Salinarimonas sp.: one gene and its partner. The protein of the gene in region 2 interacts with the protein of the main gene of each other region in a pairwise test. Links are inferred from orthologs where the notes say so. Each region holds a gene or a part of one and is shown on either strand. Other genes may lie near its edges.

Region 1 (11,310 bases), 320 kb from region 2 along the record:
CCTGGCAGGAGCATGGTGCGGCGGGGCGCGTTCGACGTGCGGCTGGCGGGGCCCGAAGGCATGAGCACGGAGAGGGTGCAACCGGAAGAGGTGAGTGTCAAGAACAAAGCGCCGCACGCAAAACAGCTTCAGGGCAACCTCACAGACTGAGACTCGATGTCCGCCGCGCTCAGCGGCGTGCTCGCCGGCGCGGTGGGCGCGCTCGCGATCGTGCAGGAGAGCTTCTGGCTCCTCGCGGCGGCGCACGCGCTGCTCGGGCTCTTCCTCGCCAGCGTCAACCTGTTCCGCTTCGCCGCGCTCGATCTCGTCCCGGGCGACAAGCGCCCCTCGGCCGTGTCGCTCGTCCTGTTCGGCGGCGTCTTCGCCGCCCTGCTCGGTTCCTTCCTCGCCCGCGCGGCGCCGGTCCTGATCGGCGCCTCGCTGTTCGCGGCGAGCGCATCGGCGTCTACCGCTTCCTGGGCCTCGGGGTCGCGCTTCAGGCGGCGGCCGGAGCGGTGGCGCTCCTGGGGGACGGCTTCTGGCCTTTCACCGCGTCGCTGATCCTGCTCGGGCTCGCCTGGAACGCGCTCTATGTCGGGGGCAGCCATCTCGTCGGGGCGAGCGTTCCGGGGCGCGGCCGCTTCCGGGCGCAGGGCGCCAACGAGTTCTTCGTCGCGCTGGCGGCGACGGCGGGCGCGCTTCTGGCGGGCGCGGGTCTCGCGCTCGTCGGCTGGGGCGCGCTGAACCTCCTCGCGATCGCCGCCGCGGCCGCCCTCGGCGTCGCCGTGATCGCGGTGGCGCGCGGGGCGGCCGCCGGCGGAGGGGGGAGTCAGGAGCCGGCGACGAGCGCCAGCGTCCGCCCGTCCGCCCGGCCTTCGTAGAACGCGTCGAGACCGCGCCGGAACAGGGCCCGGTCGGCGGCGTCCTGCGCCGCCGCGCGGAAGAGGGTGAGGCAGGAGGCGAGCTTCAGGGCGTCGGGGCTGCCGAGGATCGCGTGGATGTCGGGGCCGCCGGAGGCATCGGCATGCGCGAGGAGCAGCGAGACGCATTCGCGCAGCCGCGGGCCGAGAACCGGGTGGTCGAGATAGGCCCGCGCCTCGGCGGCGCCCGAGATCCCGTAGCGCTTCGCCGTGGGGCTGCGGCCGAGCGCCTCGAGCTGCGGGAACACGAACCACATCCAGTGCGTCCGCTTGGCGCCCGCCGCGAGCTCGGCGCGCACGGTCCCGATCACCGGGTCCTGCGCGGCGACGAAGCGCGCGAGGTCGAAGGGATCGTCGTGCGGCATCTCGCTCCTCCCTGTCTCGGGCGCGACGGGCGGTCGCTCGAACGGCCGAGCCCCCGGCGCGTTCGCCTTGCCGAGACACGATACAGGACGGAGGCATCCGATGAAGCTCGATCTCGAGGGCAAGCTCGCCCTGGTCACGGGCGGCGATTCCGGCATCGGCCGGGAGACCGCGCGGTTCCTGCTCGACGAGGGCGCGGCGGTCGCGCTCAGCGACATCACCGGAGACGCGCTCGCCGACGCGGCGGAGGGGCTCTCCGCCCATGGCCGGTGCATGCCCTTCACCGCCGACCTGTCGAAGGCGGACGGGGTGACGCGCCTGAAGGGCGAGATCGAGGCTGCCATGGGCGCGCCCGACATCGTCGTCCATTGCGCCGGCGAGACCGGGCCCACGGGCGACTTCCTCGAGATCGACGACGCCGGCTGGGAGGAGGTGATCGCGGTCGACCTGATGAGCGCGGTGCGCGTGGCGCGCGCCTTCATTCCCGGCATGCGCGAGAAGGGCTGGGGGCGGCTCGTGCTGATCGCCTCCGAGAACGCGGTCCAGCCCTATCCCGAGGAGACGCCCTACAACGTCGCCAAGGCTGGGATCATCACTTTGGGCAAGAGCCTGTCCAAGGCCTACGGCGAGGACGGCGTCCTGGTGAACGTGGTCTCCCCGGCCTTCGTGGCGACGCCGATGACCGACAAGATGATGGAGAAGCGCGCCGCCGAGGAGGGCGTCGACAAGGAGGCCGCCATCGAGGGCTTCCTCGCCGAGAAGCGCCCGGGCATCGAGGTCGGCCGCCGCGGCCGCCCGGAGGAGGTCGCCGCCGTGATCGCCTTCCTCTGCTCGCAGCGCGCGAGCTTCGTCGTCGGGGCCAACTGGCGGGTCGACGGGGGCTCGGTCATGAGCGTGTGAGGTTCGAGCAAGCCTCTCTCCCGGATGGGCTAGGGAGCTAGAACTTGCGCTCGACGAAGCGCTCCTCGGCCTGGCGGGATCCGTCCTCGCGCGGGGGATGGTGGGCGGCGGCGGCTTCCAGCATGGGGAGGACGTCGCCGACACGCTCGGCGACGAGGTAGCTCAGCTCACGGTCCTTCGGAATGAAGCCCGCCTGGCGCATGTGGGCGAGCAGCGTGAGCAGCGGCTTCCAGAAATCGCCGAGCGAGAGCACCAGGATCGGCTTGCGATGGCGGCCGAGCTGGGCCCAGGTCATCTGCTCGACCAGCTCCTCGAGCGTGCCGATGCCGCCGGGGAGCGCCACGAAGGCGTCGGCGCGCTCGAACATCAGCTGCTTGCGGGCGTGCATGTCGCCGACGACGATCGTCTCCTGCACGTCGTCGAGCAGCTTCTCCTTCCTGGTGAGGAAGTCGGGGATGATGCCGGTCACCTCGCCGCCGGCCTCGATCGTCGAGCGCGCGACGGCGCCCATCAGGCCGAGCGCGCCGCCGCCGTAGACGAGCCGTACGCCCGACGCGGCCATGGCGCGCCCGAGCGCCTCCGCCGCCGCGAGATAGGCCGGATCGCCGCCGGGGGACGAGCCGCAATAGACGCAGATGGACCGGATACGACTCATTGTCGCGGCTTCCCCTTCAAAAATGTTGCGATCCGCGCTTGATGGGATCACGTTTCCCGTTTCGTCGACGCGTCGGAAAGAGTAATCGTTCCGCGGCGACACCCGCCGCTGTCAAGTCGAGACGAAGGATCACGGCCGTGTCTGTCGAACGGCGTCGCAATCTGGTGCTCACCGTCGTGGCCCTCGCCGTCGCCGCGGGCGGGGTCGGCTACGCCGTCTTCGGCGAGCGCCTGGCGGGAGACGCCGCGGTGACCGTGTCGGAGACGCCCGCGTCCACGGCGCCCGCCGGCGCCCCGCAGGCCGCCCCGGAGGTCGCCGCCCCGGAGGTCGCCGCCCCGGAGCAGCCGACCCTCACGGACGCGAGCCCGACGCAGAGCTCCACCCGACCGAGCCCGGCCGCGAGCGGCACCCCCGAGTCGATCGTCGCCGCCATCGACCCGGCGGCGCCCGCCGACCCGGTCGCACAGCCCGTCGAGCCGGCCGCGCCCGCCGCGTCGGCGGCGCCCGTCGCGTCGGCGGCGCCCGTCGCGCTGGACGCCGCTTTCGACGTCGTGCGCGTCGAGCCCACCGGCGATGCGGTGATCGCCGGCCAGGCGCCCCCCGGCGCCAGGGTCGAGCTCCTGCGCAACGGGATGGTCCACGACATCGTCGTCGCCGACGCCACCGGCGCGTTCGCCTTCGTGCCGCCGCCCCTGCCACCGGGCACGCACGAGATCGCGCTCCAGGTCCGCGACGGCGACGCCGCGCCGCGCCGGTCGCCGCAGAGCGTCACCGTGGTCGTCGCCGAGCGCATGGACGAGGCGCCCGTCGTCGCGCTGGTCGCGCCGGACGCGCCGACACGGATCCTCTCGCGGCCCGCGCCGGCGCCCTCGGCGCCCGCATCCGACGTCGCCGCCGCGACCGAGCCGACCGAGGACGAGGCCGCCCCGAGCCGGGATGCCTCCGACGCGCCGTCGCAGCCCGCGGCCGTGGACGGGCTCCAGCCCACCCAGATCGCCCGCGCGGATGCCGCCGGGCCCGTGGCCGACCGGCAGGGTATCCGCGTCGCCACCGTCGAGGCCGAGACGGGCGGCGGGCTCTTCGTCTCCGGCGAGGGCGAGCCGAACGCCAGCGTGCGTCTCTACCTGAACGAGACGTTCGTCGGCCGCGCCTCGGCGGACCATGCCGGCCTCGTCTCCTTCGCCATTCGGCGCGGCGTGCGCCCCGGGATCTATCGCGTGCGCCTCGACGAGGTCGACACGCGCGACGGCGCGGTGCTCTCCCGCGCCGAGGTCGCGTTCGAGATGCCGGGGGTGCTGGCCGAGATCGAGGAGCCGTCCGCGGAGACGGCCGCCCCGCCGCAGGAGCCGGGCGAGCAGGGGGGCGGGGATCGCGCCGCGCGCGCGCCGGCTCCGGCGGCGACCGAGACCGCCGAGGATCGGGTCGCCGATGCGGACATTCCCGTCGCGGATGCGCCCGATCGCGAGGCGACGCTCACCATACCGGAGATCAACACCGCGCTGGTCAGCCGCGGCGACAGCCTCTGGCGCATCTCGCGCCGGATCTACGGCGAGGGCATCCGGTACACGGTGATCTTCGACGCCAACCAGGAGCAGATCCGCAACCCGGACCTGATCTATCCGGGCCAGGTCTTCGTGCTCCCGGCGCTGGACGGGGACGAGGCGGAAGACGCCGCGGCGCGGTAGGGCCGGAAGCGGCACGCGCGGCGCCGGACGCGGCCGAGCGAGCGCCGCCAAGAAAAAGGCGCGGCCGCCGTGAAGCGTCCGCGCCCGAGGTGCCGGCCCGTGGGGGCAGAATGAGCCGGTTGTTCCCCCAACGCGCGTTCTCGCGGTCGGTTCCGCAGTCGCGACTTTTTTTCGATTTTCCTCCACAGGACGCCACGGCGCCGCCGGCAGGCGCGCCGCGCCGCCGCACGGCGGCCCCAGGAACCCCCTCGCAACGGGGGGCGTTGGCCTCGCGACACCGCCGCCGGCGACCTCGAAGAGGGCTTGCTCGGCAAGGACTTGGCGCGGCGGCCGATCGACGCGACAGCGACGCTGCGGTCGCCCTTTCTGCGAAAGTCGAGACGATGACCGCACACGGATCGATCGACGTCCTGCTCAGCCCGCGCATGGCGCTCGTTGTCGACATCTTCCGCGCGCTGGGCGATTTCGAGGCGTCCTACGACGTCGCCGTGATCGACGCCCTCGAGGCGCGCCTCACCCGGGCCACCGACGCCACCACGGCGCGCGCGGTGGTCTCCGACGCGCTGCTGCTCGGCTTCGCCCTGCGCAACCAGCGCACCGACGCCAGCTGGCCGCACGGCGATTGGGAAATGAACGGCATCGGCGCGCGCCAGGCGTCCGGCCACGAATGCGCCACGCTGACCCTCATCGCCGCCTGCAAGGAGGAGGACACCGTCGTGGCCGGCCGGGCGGCGCGCTCGCTCGCGGTGCGGCTGAACCCGACCGTCTCCTCGCTGGCGCGGGACATGGGCGGGCGGCTCGAGCGCGCGGGCCTGCGCATCGCGGTGCGCGACTGGGCGCCGCTGCTGGCCGCGCGCACCCCGACCGCCGCGCCCGAGCCCGACGCGCCGCGCTCCGCCTCGGCCCGCTCGTGAGCCCGCCTCACGCCTCCTGGCGCAGCAGGCGGCGGATGACCTTGCCGGTCGTCGTCAGCGGCAGGTTGTCGCGGAAGGCGATCTCGCGCGGATATTGATGCGCGGAGAGCCGCGTGCGGACGAAGCCCTTGATGTCCTCCGCCAGCGCGTCCGACGGCTCGACGCCCTCCCGCGGCACGACGAAGGCCTTGACGATCTCCGTGCGCACCGCATCCGGCTTGCCGACGACGGCGGCGAGCGACACCGCCGGGTGGCGCAGGAGGCAATCCTCGATCTCGGTGGGGCCGATGCGGTAGCCCGCCGAGGTGATGACGTCGTCGTCGCGCCCGACGAAGCGGACGTAGCCGGCGGCGTCGACCACGCCCTGGTCGCCCGTCGTCATCCAGTCGCCGACGAACTTGTGCTGCGTCGCCTCCGGGCGGTTCCAGTATTCCAGGAACATCACCGGGTCCGGGCGGCGCACGGCGATCTGCCCCGGCTCCTCGGGCTCGCAGAGGCTCCCGTCCTCGCGGATCACGCCGACCGTATGGCCGGGCACCGGCTTGCCGATGGCGCCGGCCTCGGCGACGCCGATGGCGGCGCAGGAGGAGACCACCAGGTTACACTCCGTCTGGCCGTAGAACTCGTTGATCGTCAGCCCCAGCGCCTCGCGGCCCCAGGCGAAGGTCTCCGCGCCGAGCGCCTCGCCGCCGGACCCGATCGTGCGCAGCGCGAGGTCGTAGCGCCCGCGCGGATCGCCGCCGGCGCGCAGCATGCGCAGCGCCGTGGGCGGGATGAAGGCGTTGGCGATCTTCTGCTCGGCCATGAGCCGCCAGGCTTCGTCGGGGTCGAACTTGTCGAACTTGCGCGCGACGACGGGCACGCCGAAATGCAGGCCCGGCAGGAGCACGTTGAGCAGCCCCCCGGCCCAGGCCCAATCCGCCGGCGTCCACAGCCGGTCGCCGGGCCGCGGCAGGAACTCGTGGTGCATCTGCACGCCGGGCAGGTGCCCGAGCAGGACGCGATGGGCGTGCAGCGCGCCCTTGGGCTGGCCCGTGGTGCCGGACGTGTAGATCATCATCGCCGGGTCGTCGGCGCGGGTGTCGCGCGGCGTATGGTCGGGGCTCGCGGCGGCGAGGGCGGCGTGGAGATCCTCCGCCGGCCGTCCCGGTCCCGACCACGCCCCGTCGACGCAGAGCACGGCGGCGAGGTCCGGCAGGTCGAGCGCGGCGGTCTTCTCCACGCCCGCCCCCGTCGTGATCAGCGCCTTCGCCCCGGCGTCGCCGAGGCGATAGCCCAGGGCATCGACGCCGAACATGACCGCGAGCGGCACCGCGATCGCGCCGAGCTTGTAGACGGCGATGTGCGCGATCGGCACCGCCGCCGTCTGTGGCAGCAGGATCGCCACCCGGTCGCCCCGGCGCACGCCGCGGGCGGCGAGCGCGTTGGCGAGGCGGTTCGAGGCCTCCCGCAGGCGGCCGTAGGTCCAGGCCTCGACGGCGCCCGAGGCGCCGACCTCGAGGACCGCCGGCCGGTCCGGATCGGCCGCCGCCCAGCGGTCGCACACGTCGACGCCGATATTGTAGCGCTCGGGCACGGCCCAGCGGAACCCGGCCATGAGGGTGTCGTAGTCGCGGGCCTCGCCCAGCATCGCGTTCGCGCCTCCGAATGGGGACACGACGTGTAGCAGAGCCCGCGGCGCCGCGCCAAGGCGGGCGCGTGTCGTGCAGAGGCGCCAGGGCATGGAACGCCTCCCCGCCGTTCCCCGGCAGGGGAGGTGGGCCGTGCGAGCGGCCCGGAGGGGCGGATGGGGATGGCGCGCGGGAGGGGCGGCGTCAGGCGGGCTCCCCCGCGAGCCGACGCCGCGCGGCCTCGCGGCCGATCAGCGGGAGCAGCGCGGCGAGCTCGGGGCCGTGGTCGCGGCCGGTGAGGGCCTTGCGCAGAGGCATGAACAGGGCCTTGCCCTTGGCGCCGGTGCGCGCCTTCACCGCGTCCGTCCAGGCCTTCCAGGTCGCGCCGTCCCAGGGCTCCGGCGGGAGGGCCGCCGCGGCCTCCGCGCAGAAGGCGGGGTCCTCGATCGCGGGCGTGACGGGACCCGCGACGACGCCCCACCAGTCGCGGGCCTGATCGACCGTCTCGAGATTGCCGCGCACCGCCTCCCAGAACGCCGCCCCGCCGCCGACGCCCATCGCCGCGAGCCGGTCCCCCACCGCCGCGTAGGGCAGCTCGTGCACGAGCCGGGCGTTCAGCGCCGTCAGCTCGCTCTCGTCGAACTTCGCCGGTGCGCGCGAGACGTGGGACAGGTCGAGGAGGCCCGCCAGCTCGTCCAGCGACGCGACCGGCCGGACCGCCTCCGAGGTTCCCACCAGCGTCGCGAGCGCCGCCACCGCGAGCGGCTCGAGCCCGGCCTCGCGCAGGCCCGTCAGCGAGAGATGCCCGAGGCGCTTCGACAGGCCCTCGCCCGAGGCCGTGGTGAGGAGGTTGTGGTGGCCGAAGGCCGGCGCGGCGGCGCCCAAAGCCTCGAAGATCTGGATCTGCACCGCCGTGTTGGTGACGTGGTCCTCGCCGCGGATCACGTGGGTGATGCCGAGATCGGCGTCGTCGACGACGGAAGGCAGCGTGTAGAGATACGACCCGTCCCCGCGCACCAGCACCGGATCGGAGAGCGAGGCGCAGTCCACCGTCACCGGGCCGCGCACGAGATCCGTCCAGCCGACCGTGCGGTGGTCGAGCTTGAAGCGCCAATGCGGCCGGCGCCCCTCCGCCTCGAGCGTCGCGCGGTCCTCCGCCGAGAGGGCGAGCGCGGCGCGATCGTAGATCGGGGGCAGGCCGCGGGCGAGCTGGCGTTTCCTGCGGTATTCCAGCTCGTCGGGGGACTCGTAGCAGGCGTAGAGAAGCCCCATATCGCGCAGGCGGTCGGCGGCCGCGTCGTGGAGAGCGACGCGGTCGGACTGGCGCACCTCCCCGTCCGGCGGGATGCCGAGCCAGGCGAGGTCCGCGCGGATGGCTCGCGCGTATTCCTCCCGGGACCGCTCGCGGTCGGTATCGTCGAGGCGCAGGACGAAGGTCCCGCCCTCGCGCCGCGCGAGGAGCGCGTTGAAGAGCGCCGTGCGGGCGTTGCCGATGTGCAGGAGCCCGGTCGGCGAGGGCGCGAAGCGCAGGACGGGTGGCGTCACGGAGGGTGCGGTCATGCGGCGCTTCTAGCGCATCATCCCACCGAGTGGAATCCGGTCGGTGGACGCGACGATGCGCCGGGCTGCGTCGCCGGGCGGGAGACACTTCGCGCGAGGCCCGTGCTAGGGTGGCCGCGGACGGGAGAGATCATGGACGAGCGGGGCGAGCGGCGCCCGCGGGGCATTCCCCTGCACGGGCCGGAAGATTTCGAGGGCATGCGCAAGGCCGGGCGGCTCGCCGCGGCGACGCTGGACTTCATCGCGCCGCACGTGCGGCCGGGCGTCGCCACGGGGGAGCTCGACCGTCTGTGCGAGACCTTCATGCGCGACCACGGCGCCGTGCCGGCGACGATCGGCTTCCACGGCTATCGCCACGCCACCTGCATCTCGGTGAACCACGTCGTCACCCACGGCGTGCCCGACGACAAGCGCCTCGCCGAGGGCGACATCCTCAACATCGACGTCACGCCGATCCTGGAGGGCTGGCACGGCGACACGAGCCGGATGTTCTCGGTGGGCGAGCCCTCGGCGAAGGCGAGGCGGCTGATCGCGGCGGCCCACGCGGCGATGATGGCCGGGATCGCCGAGATCCGCCCCGGCGCCACGCTCGGCGACGTCGGCGCGGCGATCGAGGCCGTGGCGAAGGCCAAGGGCTACACGGTGGTGCGCGAGTTCTGCGGACACGGGCTCGGGCGCGCCTTCCACGCGCCGCCGGAAGTGCTGTCCTACGGCCTGCCCGGCCGCGGCGTGCGGCTCGAGCCCGGCATGTTCTTCACCGTCGAGCCCATGCTCAACGCCGGCCGCGCCGAGGTGAAGACCCTCTCCGATGGCTGGACCACCGTCACCCGCGACCGCTCCCTCTCGGCCCAGTTCGAGCATTCGGTGGGCGTGACGGAGGACGGCGTCGAGATCTTCACGCGCATCGCGTGAGGCGACGCGCCGCGGCGGCGGCGCGTCGCCGTCGGGCTCAGAGCCCCTCGAACAGGGCGCTGGAGATGTAGCGCTCGGCGAAGGAGCAGGCGATCGTGACGATCTTCTTGCCCTTCATCTCCGGGCGCGCGCCGATCTCGAGGGCGGCCGCGACGTTGGCGCCCGTCGAGATGCCGCCGGGAATGCCCTCGGCGCGGGCGAGCGCCCGGGACGTGTCGAAGGCGGTCTGGTTGCCCACCGTCACCACCTCGTCGATCAGGCCGCGATCGAGGATGTCCGGCACGAAGCCCGCGCCGATGCCCTGGATCTTGTGCGGGCCGGGCTGGCCGCCGGAGAGGACCGGGCTGTCCTCGGGCTCGACCGCGATCACCTTCACGTCGGGCTTGCGCGCCTTGAGCACCTTGCCGACGCCCGTGATCGAGCCGCCGGTGCCCACCGCCGAGACCAGCACGTCCACCTCGCCGTGGGTGTCGTTCCAGATCTCCTCGGCCGTGGTGACGCGGTGGATGTAGGGGTTCGCCGGGTTGGAGAATTGCTGCGGGATGACGGAGCCGGGGATCTCCTCCGCCAGCTCCTTGGCGCGGGCGACGGCGCCCTTCATGCCCTGCGGTCCGGGGGTGAGCTCGAGCTCGGCGCCGAGGAAGGCGAGCATCTTGCGCCGCTCGAGCGACATCGTCTCGGGCATCACCAGGATCAGCCGATAGCCGCGCGCCGCGGCGACGAAGGCGAGCGCGATGCCGGTATTGCCGGAGGTCGGCTCGATCAGCGTCGCGCCCGGCCGGATGCGGCCCTGCGCCTCGAGATCCTCGATCATCGAGACGCCGATGCGGTCCTTGACCGAGGCGATCGGGTTGAAGAACTCGAGCTTGAGCAGGATCTCGGCGTCGACGCCGCGCTCCTGCGGCAGGCGCGCGAGACGAACGAGCGGCGTGTCGCCGATCGTCTGGGTGATCGAGTCGTAGACGCGGCCGCGCCCGTGGGTGCGCGGCGTCTCGTCGGTGCGAGGGGTGTCGGCCAAGAGAAGCCTCCCTGGTTTCGAACTGGCCCCCTTCTAGCGCAATTCACACCCTTTGTCGCTAGTTTGTTTTATTTCACGCGTCAAATCGCGAAATCGAGGGCGTCGTCGCTCGGGCCGTCCGCGGCGCTCATCTTCTCGGCCCGCGCGCAGAGGTCCTCGACCGTGATGGCGTCGAGCTCGCCGAGAAATGCCTCGCCCGCGCTCTTGACCACGGGGCCGACGACGACGTCGACGAGCTGGCTCTCCGGCAGCGGCGGCAGGCCGTCCTCGCCGGTGACGCTCATCGCCGCGCGCACGATGTCGCCCGCGGTGACGCGACGGCGCTCCCGCGCGAGCTCGTAGCCGCCGCGGGGTCCGCGCACGCCCTTGAGGATGCCGAAGCGCACCAGCGCCTGGAGCACGGTCTCGAGATGGCGGGGCGGCAGATTGTGGCGCTGCGCCAGGATCTTCGCGGCGACCGGCGACGGCCGGGCGTGCAGCGCGATGTCCACCACCGCGGCGATGGCGAGCAGAGACCGACGAGACAGCAAAATCATGACGTCATGAACCCCCGATCAAGAACACTCTGCGCGGCTTGCGGCCGCTCGCGTTTCCTCACGTCGTCGCTCGCGCTCAGATCCCGGTCGAACCGAACCCTCCCCCGGCGCGCGGCGTATCCTCCAGCTCCGCTACCTCGACCAGGGTCGCGTGCGTGACCGGAGCGACGACGAGCTGCGCGATGCGCATCCCGCGTTCGACACGGAACGGCGCATCGCCGAGATTGACGAGAAGAACCATGACCTCGCCGCGATAAT
Region 2 (11,411 bases):
GAGGCCTCGTCGAGATCGCCCCGCTCTTCTACCTGCAGAACACGATCGAGAAGGTGGAGGGCATGCGGCCCTACAGCCCCCTCGAGCTGGCGGGGCGCAACATCTACGTCCGCGAGGGCTGCTACAATTGCCACAGCCAGATGGTGCGGCCGCTGCGCGACGAGGTGGAGCGCTACGGTCACTACTCGCTGGCGGCGGAATCCATGTACGACAAGCCCTTCCAGTGGGGCTCGAAGCGCACGGGGCCCGACCTCGCGCGCGTCGGCGGCAAGTATTCCGACGCCTGGCACGTGGCGCATCTCGTCGATCCGCGCTCCCTGGTGCCGTCCTCGATCATGCCGGGCTACCCCTTCCTGTTCGAGACGCCGCTCTCCTTCGCGACGATCGAGCAGGACCTGAAGGTGCAGGCCGCGATGGGCGTGCCCTACACGGAGGAGATGATCCTCAACGCCCGCTCCGACGTCGTCGCCCAGGCGACCACGGACGACCCGGGCCAGGCGGATCTGCTCGCGCGCTACCCCAAGGCCCAGGCCCGGTCCTTCTCGGGCCGCACCGACGGGGTCGTCACCGAGGGCGACGCCCTCGTCGCCTACCTGCAGACGCTGGGCACGCTGGTCGACTTCTCGACCTACGACGGCCAGGCGAACGTGCGCTGAGGAGGGGAGAGCATCATGTACGAGACACTCGCCTCCTTCGCCCAGACGGGCGGGCTCCTGATCTTCGTGTTCGGGTTCCTGCTCGTGCTCGTCTACGCGCTCCTGCCGTCCAACCGCTCGACCTTCGACAAGGCCGCGCGGACGCCCATCGAAGAGGATTGAGGCCATGGCCCAGAACAAGCAGGACATCGACAAGGTGACCGGTGTCTCGACGACCGGGCACGAATGGGACGGCATCCGGGAGCTCAACAACCCGCTCCCGCGCTGGTGGCTGTGGCTGTTCTACGTCACGATCGCCTTCTCGGTGATCTACGTGCTGCTCTATCCGGCGATCCCCCTCGTCAACACGGCGACGGGCGGCATCCTCGGCTGGAACTCGCGCTCCGCCGTCGTGAACGATCTCGAGCGGCTCGACGCCTCCCGCGGCGGCGACATCGCCGCGCTGCGCGACATCGAGCTCGCCTCGATCGAGGAGGACCCGCAGCTCCTCGCCTTCGCCCAGGCCTACGGCCGCGCGGCGTTCGGCGACAATTGCTCGGCCTGCCACGGCGCCGGCGGCGGCGGGGCGACGGGCTTTCCAAACCTCGTCGACGACGATTGGCTGTGGGGCGGCTCGATGGAGGCGATCCAGCACACGATCACCTACGGCATCCGCTCGACGCCGATGGACACCCGCATCGGCGACATGCCCGCCTTCGTCCGCGACGGCTGGTTCGGCCGCGAGGAGGCGCTCGTGCTCACCGACTACGTGCGCTCGCTCTCCGGCCTCGAGACCCCGGCGGGCTTCGACCCGGCGCAGGGCGCCGAGCTCTACGCGATGAACTGCGCCGCCTGCCACGGCGAGACCGGCGAGGGCATCCGGGAGATGGGCGCGCCGAACCTGACGGACGGCATCTGGCTCTACGGCTCGGACCGCGAGGTCGTCCTCGAGGGCCTGGTCAACGGCCGCGGCGGCATGATGCCTCATTTCGGCGAGCGCCTCGACGAGGCGACCGTGAAGGCGCTGGCGGTCTACGTCCACACGCTCGGCGGCGGCGAGTGAGCCGCGCCCGAAAGGCGGGATGAGACGGGAGACGGCGGGTCCTGCAGGGCCCGCCGTTTTCGTTCGCGCAGCCGCGCCGGCCGGCGCTACCGGACGAGCCGGACCGCGACGCCGGCACGCGCACGATCGCGGCAGCCGTGTCCTCGACGAGCATCTCCCCTCCCGTCGCCGGCCCTCGGCGGCCTCGGAAGTCCGCGGGCCGGCCGAGGCTGCCCCATGCCGTTGTCCTCTCACGCGCCGTCATGGTTCCGGCCCTCGATCGCGGCTCGTTGCGGCGACATGGCAGGCGAGCCCCGGAGGGCGGCTCCGGCGGATCCGGGGACTCACTCCTGCACCGGCACGAGCCACCCGTCCGAAGGCCCGCCCTCCTCCTCGCCGCCCTCGCTCGCCTCGGCGAGGGAGGCGACGCTGACGCTCTCGGGCTCGGCCCTCTCCTCGCGCAGCTTCGGCGCGCGCGGCTGCCAGCCCTTGAGATGCTGTCCCACCCGCTCGTAGAAGCTCGGCACCGCCGCCTCGAGCTCCGAGACGAACTTGTTGCGCTGGGCGAACCTCGCCGCGAGATCCCGGACCAGCAGGATTTCCATGGAGACGAGCTCCGGCGCATCGCGCCCGCCGGCGATCTCCTCCGCGTCCACGCGCGCCTCGGCGAGGCTCGCCTGCCGAGACGGGGCGCGACCGATGTAATGCAGGCGCACGTGGAGGCCGTCCGCCTCGCTCGCCTCGATCTGCCGCAGCAGCCAGCCGAGCCGCGCCTTGTTGCTCTTGCGATCCTCCGGCGCGCGCACCTTCATCGAGACGAGGAGGCTGCGCCCGCGCAGGTCGGCGCGGATCTCGATCGGCGCGGCCGCGTCGGGGACGAGCAGGCTGGCGCCCAGGCAGTGCTCCGCCGTGAGCCGCTCGGCGTCCGCCTTGACGCGCGCCTCCGGGTCTCCCCGGTGCGCGCGCGGGATGGCCGGGTGCACCTCCGTCGTGAGCTGGCGGCTGAGGATGAGGGAGAGATCGCGCACTTCCTGGTGCCAGGCGCCGACGACCTCGCGCACCGATTCGTCGCCGGCGGAGATCGGCGCGCCCGCCTGCGCCTTCGCCACCAGATCGGGCCAGGCGGGCGGCATGCGGTCGAAGCCCTTCACACCGGTGCTGGGATGAGCGAGGAAGCGGACGAGCTCGGACAGGACGAAGGCCTGATCCGTGTCCGCGACGCCCTCGCCGTCGATCAGCAGCGTCGCCTGGGTCAGCACGTTCATCCAGGACCAGTGGTAGACCGCCACCTTCCGGCGCGCGGCGGTCGAGAGCGCCACCGGGTGATGCGCCGGCAGCGCGGCGAACTGGTTCGAGAGCGTCACGACCGCGTCGAGGCCGTACCGGCGCGCCACCTCGCAATAAGTCTCGACCTGCGTCGCATCGAGATCGGCCGCGCCGACCTTGGCCTCGACGAGCGCCGTCCAGGTCCGCGATCCGATGCGCAGCACGAGCAGCCCGTCCGGGCGCGCGGCCTTCTCGCCGCGCCCCATCGGGAAGCTCACCTCCGTGTAGGCGGCGATCTGCGCGCGGCTGCCGACCCGTTGCCCGAGGCTGCCGAGCATCACGCGGCCGAATTCGGAGACGCTGGCGAGACAGGCGAGCAGAATCGAGGTGGCGCGCCCTTCCTTCGAGGTCTCCGCGAGCACGGGAAACAGCCGCGCCCGGTGACTTTCCTTGATGACGCTGTCGAGATCCGCCATTCCCGCCCCCTGCGTGCACGCACGGCACCTAGGGCGTCAGGATTGCAGATTCATCAGGTCGCGATCAAGTCGTGCGCAGGCGCGATCTCGCCGCAGCCGATCGCGCCGCCTCGGCGGCCGCACCGCGGTCGGTACGGCCGCGGCGCAGGCTCACTCCTCCAGATCCGTCTCCAGGATCGCCATCTGGAACTGATACGAGCGGTCTTCGTCCTCGTCGTCGAGGAAGAGTACGCCGATGAACTCGTCGCCGATATAGACCTCGGCCGAATCGTCCTTCTTCGGGCGGGCGCGGATGCTGATGGAATGGTTCGCGAAGGTGCGGCGCAGATAGCGCTCCACCTTGGCCAGCTCGGTCTTGTTCACCGGATTCCTTTCTCGTGTCGTCTGCGTCGTCGTCGCGGGCGCGACGACGAGGGCGAGGGCCCGGGATGCCACGGCGCGGACGCTACGGCAACCCGGCGGGCGCTCAGGCGGGCGAGAGGCTCTCGGCGAGGATCTGGTCCATCGTGCGCGCCGGCTCGGCGCAGCCGGCCTCGCCGACGACCTTGGCCGGGACGCCTGCGACGGTGGTCTTCGGCGGCACGTCCTTGAGCACGACGGAGCCCGCGGCGACGCGGGCGCAGCGCCCGACCTCGATGTTGCCGAGGATCTTCGCCCCCGCCCCGATCAGCACGCCGCGGCGGATCTTCGGATGGCGGTCGCCGCCCTCCTTGCCGGTGCCGCCGAGCGTCACCCCCTGGAGGAGCGACACCTCGTCCTCGATCACCGCCGTCGAGCCCACGACGAGCCCCGTCGCGTGATCGAGAAAAACGCCGCGCCCGACCCGCGCGGCCGGGTGGATGTCCGTCTGGAACACCTCGGAGGAGAGGCTCTGCAGGTAGAGCGCGAAATCGCCGCGGCCGTGGCTCCACAGCCAATGCGCCAGACGATGCGTCTGGATGGCGTGGAAGCCTTTGAAGTAGAGCATCGGCTCGATCACCCGGTTGCAGGCCGGGTCGCGGTCGGCCACCGCGAGGATGTCGGCGCGGAAGGCGTGGCCGATCTCCGGGTCCTGCCGCAACACCTCGCGATAGGTCTGCTCGATCAGCGTCGCCGAGACCGCCGGATGCGCGAGCCGCGCCGCGACGCGGTGGATCACCGCGTCCTCCAGAGAGGCGTGGTTGAGGATGTTCGTCAGGATGAAGTTGGTCAGCGAGGGCTCGGCTCGCACCACCGCCTCGGCCTCCCGCCGGGCGCGCGCCCAGACCGGATCCACCGTGCCCACGACGGGATCGATCTCGTTGGTCTTCTCGCGCAGCTGCGTCACGGGCTGGCTCATGGGTCGCACCCTCTCGATGGCGGTCCCCCAGAGATAGGAACCGCGCCGCCGGGGAGAACCCCGCACGGCGCGATCATGCCAAAGGCGGCGCGCTTCGTCGACCCGAGCGAGCCGATCCGCGCCGTCCCGGATCGCCTTGGGCGTCCGGGACGAGGGGAAGCGCACTTAACGATCGACGACGACCCTCAATCGTCGTCCTCCTGCTCCGCCGTCGACGACACCTGGCGCGACACGTACAGCTGGTCGCCCATCAGCTCCATGAGGTCGAACTGGGTCTCGACGAAGTCGATGTGCTCCTCCTCGTCCTTGAGGATCGAGCGGAACAGGTCGAAGGTGCCGAGGTCGCCGGCGTCGCGGGCCTCGCGGGCGGCCTTGTCGTAGTAGTCGCGCGCCTCGTTCTCCATGCGCAGCTGGGTATCGAACATCTCGCGGATGGTGCTGTCGGGCTTGATCGGATCGAGGTCGTGCACGTTGGCCTCGCCCTCGAGGAACAGCATGCGGTCGAGGAAGCGGTGGAAGTGGCCGCGCTCCTCCTCGACCTCCTCGGCCATGCGGTCGGCGAGCTGGTCGACGCCCCAGTCGCGAAGCTTGGCGGCCTGGAGCTCGTAGGTGTTGATGGTCGTCAGCTCCATCGTGATGGCGCGCTGCAGGTGGGTCAGGGAAACTTGGGGGCCCTTCATGAAGGTCTCTCCTCGCGTTCGTGTGGTTCGCGAGGGGAACCCGAGGCCGGCTCACGCGGTTCCGGGCGCCCCGGTGGGCGCGACGTCGCGCCCCGGCTCAGGCGCCCGCCCGCTCCTCCTCCCGCGCGCCCTCGGCGGGCGCGTCCCCGGCCTCGTCCGCCGCCGCGTCGCCCGCCTCGGCGGCCGGCGACTCCGCCCCGTCCTCGCCTGCTCCCTCAGCCTCCGCCTCCGCCTCGCCGAAGTCGAACTCCCCCTGGATCTCGCGCAGCTCGGCCTCCGCCGCCTGCGCGGCGTGGGCCTCCACCGCCTCCAGCGTCTCGGCGGCGTAGCCGTGCGAGACGGTGGGCACGGTCTCCACGATCTCCTCGCCGCGCGGATCGAGGGGCGCGGCGACCGGCGTGGTGCGGGGCAGCGTCTGGAACTTCATCTGCTGGTCGGCCGGCACCGGCGGGCGCGCCTTGAGGCGCCAGGCGGCGAAGCCGATGGAGACGACGCCGATCACGCCGGAGAAGACGAAGAGCCCGCTCGGGCCGACGGCGCTCATCACCGCCGCGGCCACCGGCGGGCCCACGGTCGCCCCCGCGGAATAGGTGAGGACGAGGCCGCCGGAGGCGCCCACGCGCTCCTCGCGCTCGAGGTGGTCGTTGGTGTGCGCGACGCAGAGCGGATAGATCGCGAAGCCGATCCCGCCGAACAGGGCGGCGACGACGAGCAGCACGGGAAAGCCGAGCGCCGGCAGGGGCAGCATCAGGAAGCTCACGACGGCGCCCGCGATCATGGTCCCCACGATGACGAGACGCCGGTCGTAGATGTCCGACAGGCGCCCCAGCGGCCATTGCAGCAGCACGCCGCCGAAGATGATGGCGGACATGAAGGTCGCCGTGTCGGAGAGGTCGAAGCCGAGGCCGGAGGCGTAGACCGGCGCGAGGCCGTAGACCGAGCCGAGGATCAGCCCCGAGGAGACGCAGCCGAAGATGCCGAGCGGCGAGGCGATCCACAGCCGCTTGAAGCTCAAGGACGACACGTTCGGGATCATCGGCGGGGCGCGCGGCGTCATGGCCACCGGCACCACGGCGAGAATCATCACGATGGCGATGAGGGTGAAGATCAGGTAGCCCGTCTCGTCGGGCACCGTCAGCACGAACTGCCCGCCGCCCTGCGCGAAATAGAGGCAGGTCATGTAGATCGCGAGGATGGTGCCCCGGTTCTCGGGCGTGGCCGAATCGTTCAGCCAGCTCTCGATGCACACGAACAGGCCCGCGGCGCAGAAGCCCTGCGTGAGCCGGTAGACCGCCCAGAGCGATTCGTCGACGACGAGCGGGTAGGCCAGCGTCGCCGCCGCCATCACCGCCGCGAACGCGGCGAAGGCGCGCACGTGGCCGACGCGCGTCACCACATGGAACGCGAACAGCGCCCCGAGCGTCAGGCCCAGGAAGTTCGCCGCCATCACGAGGCCGATGACGAGGGTGGACGCCTGCGCCTGCTCCAGGCGCACGCTGACCACCGTGCCCAGCGGGCCGGATCCCGCCATGAAGAGGATGACGGCGAGGAGAAGGGCGAGGACGGGCTGTACGGCGCGGGGCATGAGACCTTGGTCGAGTCTGGTGCGTGGAAAGGCGGTCCGGTTGTAAGCGGCCCCTATACGACGGGGCTGCGCGCACTATATCCTGTTATGAGGCGCCGAGATGACGGACGGGGATGAGCGCCCCGCGCGCGTCGCCCTCCGCGCATCGGGTACGTGTCTTGCTTGCTACGGCGAGCGCTCGCCGCGCACCGCGGCCAAATGATCGCATCCGGCTCAGCGCGGATAGGCGCGCCGAGCGGGACCCGTCAGACTGGCCTCGGCGCCTGCGAGAGGAGAGCGGTCGAACGATTAGAAGGGGATAGCGCCGCGTGCGACGCGATGCCCATCTGTCCGCCGACCGATTCTCCCGGCAACCTTCGACGCGGGTCGGGGGTTAAAGTCAAGATGATGCCAGGATGGGGCGAGCGATCATGTATCCGAACGACGACCTGTTCACCTCCTTCGCGCAGATGTACGACCAGCGGCGCGAGACCGAGATGTCCCTCATGGACTATCTCGAGGGATGCAAGTCGGACCCGATGATGTTCGCGAGCGCGCCCGAGCGCATCCTCGCGGCGATCGGCGAGCCGGAGATGGTGGACACGGCCAAGGATCCACGGCTGGGCCGGATCTTCATGAACCGGACGATCCGGGTGTATCCGGCCTTCGAGGAGTTCTACGGCATGGAGGAGACGATCGAGCGGATCGTCTCCTTCTTTCGTCATGCGGCCCAGGGGCTGGAGGAGCGCAAGCAGATCCTCTACCTGCTGGGCCCCGTGGGCGGCGGCAAGTCCTCCCTCGCCGAGCGCCTGAAGGCGTTGATGGAGGTGCACCCGATCTACGTCCTCAAGGCCGGGGGCGAGATGAGCCCGGTCTTCGAGAGCCCGCTCGGCCTGTTCGATCCCGAGCGCATGGGCGACATGATCGAGGACCGCTACGGCATCCCGCGCCGGCGGCTCACGGGGCTGCTCAGCCCCTGGGCGCTCAAGCGCCTCGACGAGTTCGGCGGCGACATCTCGCGCTTCAAGGTCGTGAAGGTGAACCCCTCGCGCCTGCGTCAGATCGGCATCGCCAAGACCGAGCCGGGCGACGAGAACAACCAGGACATCTCCTCGCTGGTCGGCAAGGTCGACATCCGCAAGCTCGAGACCCTCTCGCAGAACGATCCGGACGCCTATTCCTACTCGGGCGGCCTGAACCGCGCGAACCAGGGCGTGCTCGAGTTCGTCGAGATGTTCAAGGCGCCGATCAAGATGCTCCACCCGCTGCTGACGGCGACGCAGGAGGGCAACTACGTCGGCACCGAGAACATCGGCGCGATCCCCTATCAGGGCATCATCCTCGCTCACTCGAACGAGGCGGAGTGGCAGTCCTTCCGCTCCAACAAGAACAACGAGGCCTTCATCGACCGCATCTACGTGATCAAGGTGCCCTATTGCCTGCGGGTCACGGAGGAGCAGAAGATCTACGACAAGCTGATCCGCACGTCCGAGCTGGCCGACGCGCCCTGCGCGCCCGGTACGCTCGACATGCTGGCGCGGTTCGCGGTGCTCTCGCGGCTGCGCGAGCACGAGAACTCGAACGTCTATTCCAAGATGCGGGTCTACGACGGCGAGAGCCTCAAGGAGGTCGACCCGCGCGCCCGCTCCATCCAGGAATATCGCGACGCCGCCGGCGTCGACGAGGGCATGGACGGGATCTCGACGCGCTTCGCCTTCAAGGTGCTCGCCGCCACCTTCAACCACGACACGATCGAGATCGCGGCCGACCCCGTGCACCTGATGTACGTGCTCGAGCAGACCGTGCGGCGCGAGCAGCTGCCGGACGAGCAGGAGAAGCGCTACATCGAGTTCATCAAGGCCGAGCTGGGCCCGCGCTATGCCGAGTTCATCGGCAACGAGATCCAGAAGGCCTATCTCGAGAGCTACCACGATTATGGCCAGAACCTGTTCGACCGCTACGTGGACTACGCGGACGCGTGGATCGAGGACCAGGACTTCAAGGATCCCGACACCGGCCAGCTGCTCAACCGCGAGCTCCTGAACCAGGAGCTGACCAAGATCGAGAAGCCGGCCGGCATCGCCAACCCGAAGGATTTCCGCAACGAGGTGGTGAAGTTCGCCCTGCGCTCGCGGGCGAGCCACGGCGGCAGGAACCCGTCCTGGACCTCCTACGAGAAGATCCGCGAGGTCATCGAGCGGCGGATGTTCAGCCAGGTGGAGGAGCTCCTGCCGGTGATCAGCTTCGGGTCCAAGAAGGATTCCGATACCGAGAAGAAGCATTCCGACTTCGTCGACCGCATGACCGAGCGGGGCTATACCGAGCGGCAGGTGAGACGTCTGGTCGAATGGTACATGCGCGTGAAGCAGGCGGGCTGAGAGAGGCCCGCGGACGAGAGGCGCTTTGATGCATATCGTCGACCGCCGCCTCAATCCTGGCGGCAAGAGCCTCGCCAACCGGCAGCGCTTCCTGCGCCGTGCGAAAGCGTTGGTGAAGCGCGCGGTGCGCGACTCCTCCAAGGAGCGCAGCATCAAGGACCTCGAGGCCGGCGGGGAGGTGTCCATTCCCCTCGACGGAGTGCGGGAGCCGCGGCTGCGGCGCTCCTCGGAGGGCGGCGTGCGGGACTACCTGCTGCCGGGCAACAAGGACTACGTGGAGGGCGAGCGCATTCCGCGCCCGCCCCGGGGGGGCGGAGGCGGCGGCTCCCAGGGCTCCCCCGGCGGGGAGGGCGAGGACGACTTCCGCTTCGCGCTCTCCCACGAGGAGTTCGTCGATCTCTTCCTCGAGGACCTCGAGCTGCCCGATCTCGCCAAGCGCAAGCTCGCGACGACGGAGCAGCTGAGCTGGCGGCGCGCCGGCTTCTCGGTGACGGGCTCGCCGGCGAACCTCGCGCTGACGCGGACGATGCGCAACTCCCTGTCGCGGCGCATCGCCCTGCGCCGGCCGCGGCCCGACGCGATCGCCGCGCTCCAGGCCGAGATCGAGGAGCTCGAGCGCACCCACGACGACCCGATCCGGCTCGAGGAGGCGCGCGAGGAGCTCGCCCGGATGCGCAAGCGCACCAAGGCGATCCCCTGGATCGACCCGATCGACCTGCGCTACCGCCGCTCCGAGGCGACGCCCCGCCCCATCGCCCAGGCGGTGATGTTCTGCCTGATGGACGTCTCCGGCTCGATGACGGAGCACATGAAGGACCTGGCGAAGCGGTTCTTCACCCTGCTCTACCTCTTCCTCAAGCGCCGCTACAAGCACGTGGAGATCGTCTTCATCCGCCACACCCACGAGGCGTCGGAGGTGGACGAGGAGACCTTCTTCTACTCGCCCGAAACCGGCGGCACGGTGGTCTCCACCGCGCTCGAGGAAATGATCCGTGTGATGCACGAGCGCTACCGGCCGGAGGACTGGAACATCTACGCCGCCCAGGCCTCGGACGGCGACAACACCTCCTCCGACAACGCCAAGACGGCGGCGCTGCTCACGGACCAGATCCTGCCAGCCTGCCAGTACTTTGCCTATCTCGAGGTCGGCCGCGAGGACGACAGCCCGATGGGCTTCGGCTACCGCCAGAGCGACCTGTGGCGCACCTACGACCTCGCGCGCAGCGCGGGCGCGCAGATCGCCATGCGCAAGGTCCGCCATCGCAGGGACATCTATCCGGTCTTCCGCGAGCTCTTCGCCAAGAAGGGCGAGCAGAAGACCGCATGAGGACACGAACCGTCGTGGAGACACGCGCATGAGCCTCGCCGACCTGACGGCGCGCAAGACCGCCGGCCCCCTGCCCGAGGGGCTCCTGTTCGAAGGCGCGGACTGGGATTTCGGGACGATCCAGCGGGTCTTCGACGCGATCGAGGACATCGCGGTCGGCGAGCTCGGGCTGGACGTCTACCCCAACCAGATCGAGGTGATCACGGCCGAGCAGATGCTCGACGCCTATTCCTCCATCGGCATGCCGCTGTTCTACAAGCACTGGTCCTTCGGCAAGCATTTCGCCGCGCACGAGGCGAGCTATCGCAAGGGCATGCGCGGCCTCGCCTACGAGATCGTCATCAATTCCAACCCGTGCATCTCCTACGTCATGGAGGAGAACACGGCGACGATGCAGGCGCTGGTGATCGCCCACGCGGCGTTCGGGCACAACCACTTTTTCAAGAACAACTACCTGTTCAAGCAGTGGACCGACGCCGACGGCATCCTGGACTATCTCGAATTCGCCAAGGGCTTCATCTCGGACTGCGAGGAGCGCTACGGCCACGCGCAGGTGGAGATGGTGCTCGACGCCGCCCACGCGCTGATGGGCCAGGCGGTGCATCGCTATCCGCGCAAGATGCGCCCGGACCTGCGTTCCGAGGAGAAGCGCGAGCACGATCGCCGCCTCCACGAGGAGCGGATGTACAACGACCTCTGGCGCACCGTGCCCACCAAGGAGCGCG

Evidence for each region.
Region 1: the proteins of cysE (region 2) and cysK interact in binary tests that used the Escherichia coli proteins (3 or more experiments, as listed by UniProt). The link is inferred for Salinarimonas sp. from one-to-one orthologs.

The regions. Positions count from the first base shown.
Region 1 is NZ_CP157794.1:1,063,080-1,074,389, forward strand. What follows is about bases 8,527-11,293. They hold cysK (cysteine synthase A), read right to left. Parts: upstream 10,517-11,293; coding sequence 9,536-10,516; downstream 8,527-9,535. Other genes in these bases: gltX (glutamate--tRNA ligase), read right to left, coding at 8,527-8,586; map (type I methionyl aminopeptidase), read left to right, coding at 8,719-9,498; ABL310_RS04955 (Rrf2 family transcriptional regulator), read right to left, coding at 10,597-11,052; dut (dUTP diphosphatase), read right to left, coding at 11,129-11,293. Outside these bases: ABL310_RS04895 (alanyl-tRNA editing protein), read right to left, coding at 1-14; ABL310_RS04900 (hypothetical protein), read left to right, coding at 157-540; ABL310_RS04905 (hypothetical protein), read left to right, coding at 495-860; ABL310_RS04910 (DUF1810 domain-containing protein), read right to left, coding at 809-1,264; ABL310_RS04915 (SDR family oxidoreductase), read left to right, coding at 1,365-2,162; ABL310_RS04920 (TIGR00730 family Rossman fold protein), read right to left, coding at 2,200-2,817; ABL310_RS04925 (LysM peptidoglycan-binding domain-containing protein), read left to right, coding at 2,955-4,502; ABL310_RS04930 (hypothetical protein), read left to right, coding at 4,886-5,416; ABL310_RS04935 (AMP-binding protein), read right to left, coding at 5,424-7,046; more of gltX, read right to left, coding at 7,231-8,526; more of dut, read right to left, coding at 11,294-11,310.
Region 2 is NZ_CP157794.1:1,385,231-1,396,641, reverse strand. What follows is about bases 2,812-5,679. They hold cysE (serine O-acetyltransferase), read right to left. Parts: upstream 4,738-5,679; coding sequence 3,886-4,737; downstream 2,812-3,885. Other genes in these bases: ABL310_RS06465 (MFS transporter), read right to left, coding at 5,515-5,679; ABL310_RS06470 (bacterioferritin), read right to left, coding at 4,923-5,417; ABL310_RS06480 (DUF3126 family protein), read right to left, coding at 3,570-3,782; ABL310_RS06485 (hypothetical protein), read right to left, coding at 2,812-3,419. Also shown: ccoO (cytochrome-c oxidase, cbb3-type subunit II), read left to right, coding at 1-656; ABL310_RS06495 (cbb3-type cytochrome c oxidase subunit 3), read left to right, coding at 672-818; ccoP (cytochrome-c oxidase, cbb3-type subunit III), read left to right, coding at 823-1,698; more of ABL310_RS06485, read right to left, coding at 2,022-2,811; more of ABL310_RS06465, read right to left, coding at 5,680-7,002; ABL310_RS06460 (PrkA family serine protein kinase), read left to right, coding at 7,413-9,359; ABL310_RS06455 (YeaH/YhbH family protein), read left to right, coding at 9,388-10,686; ABL310_RS06450 (SpoVR family protein), read left to right, coding at 10,715-11,411.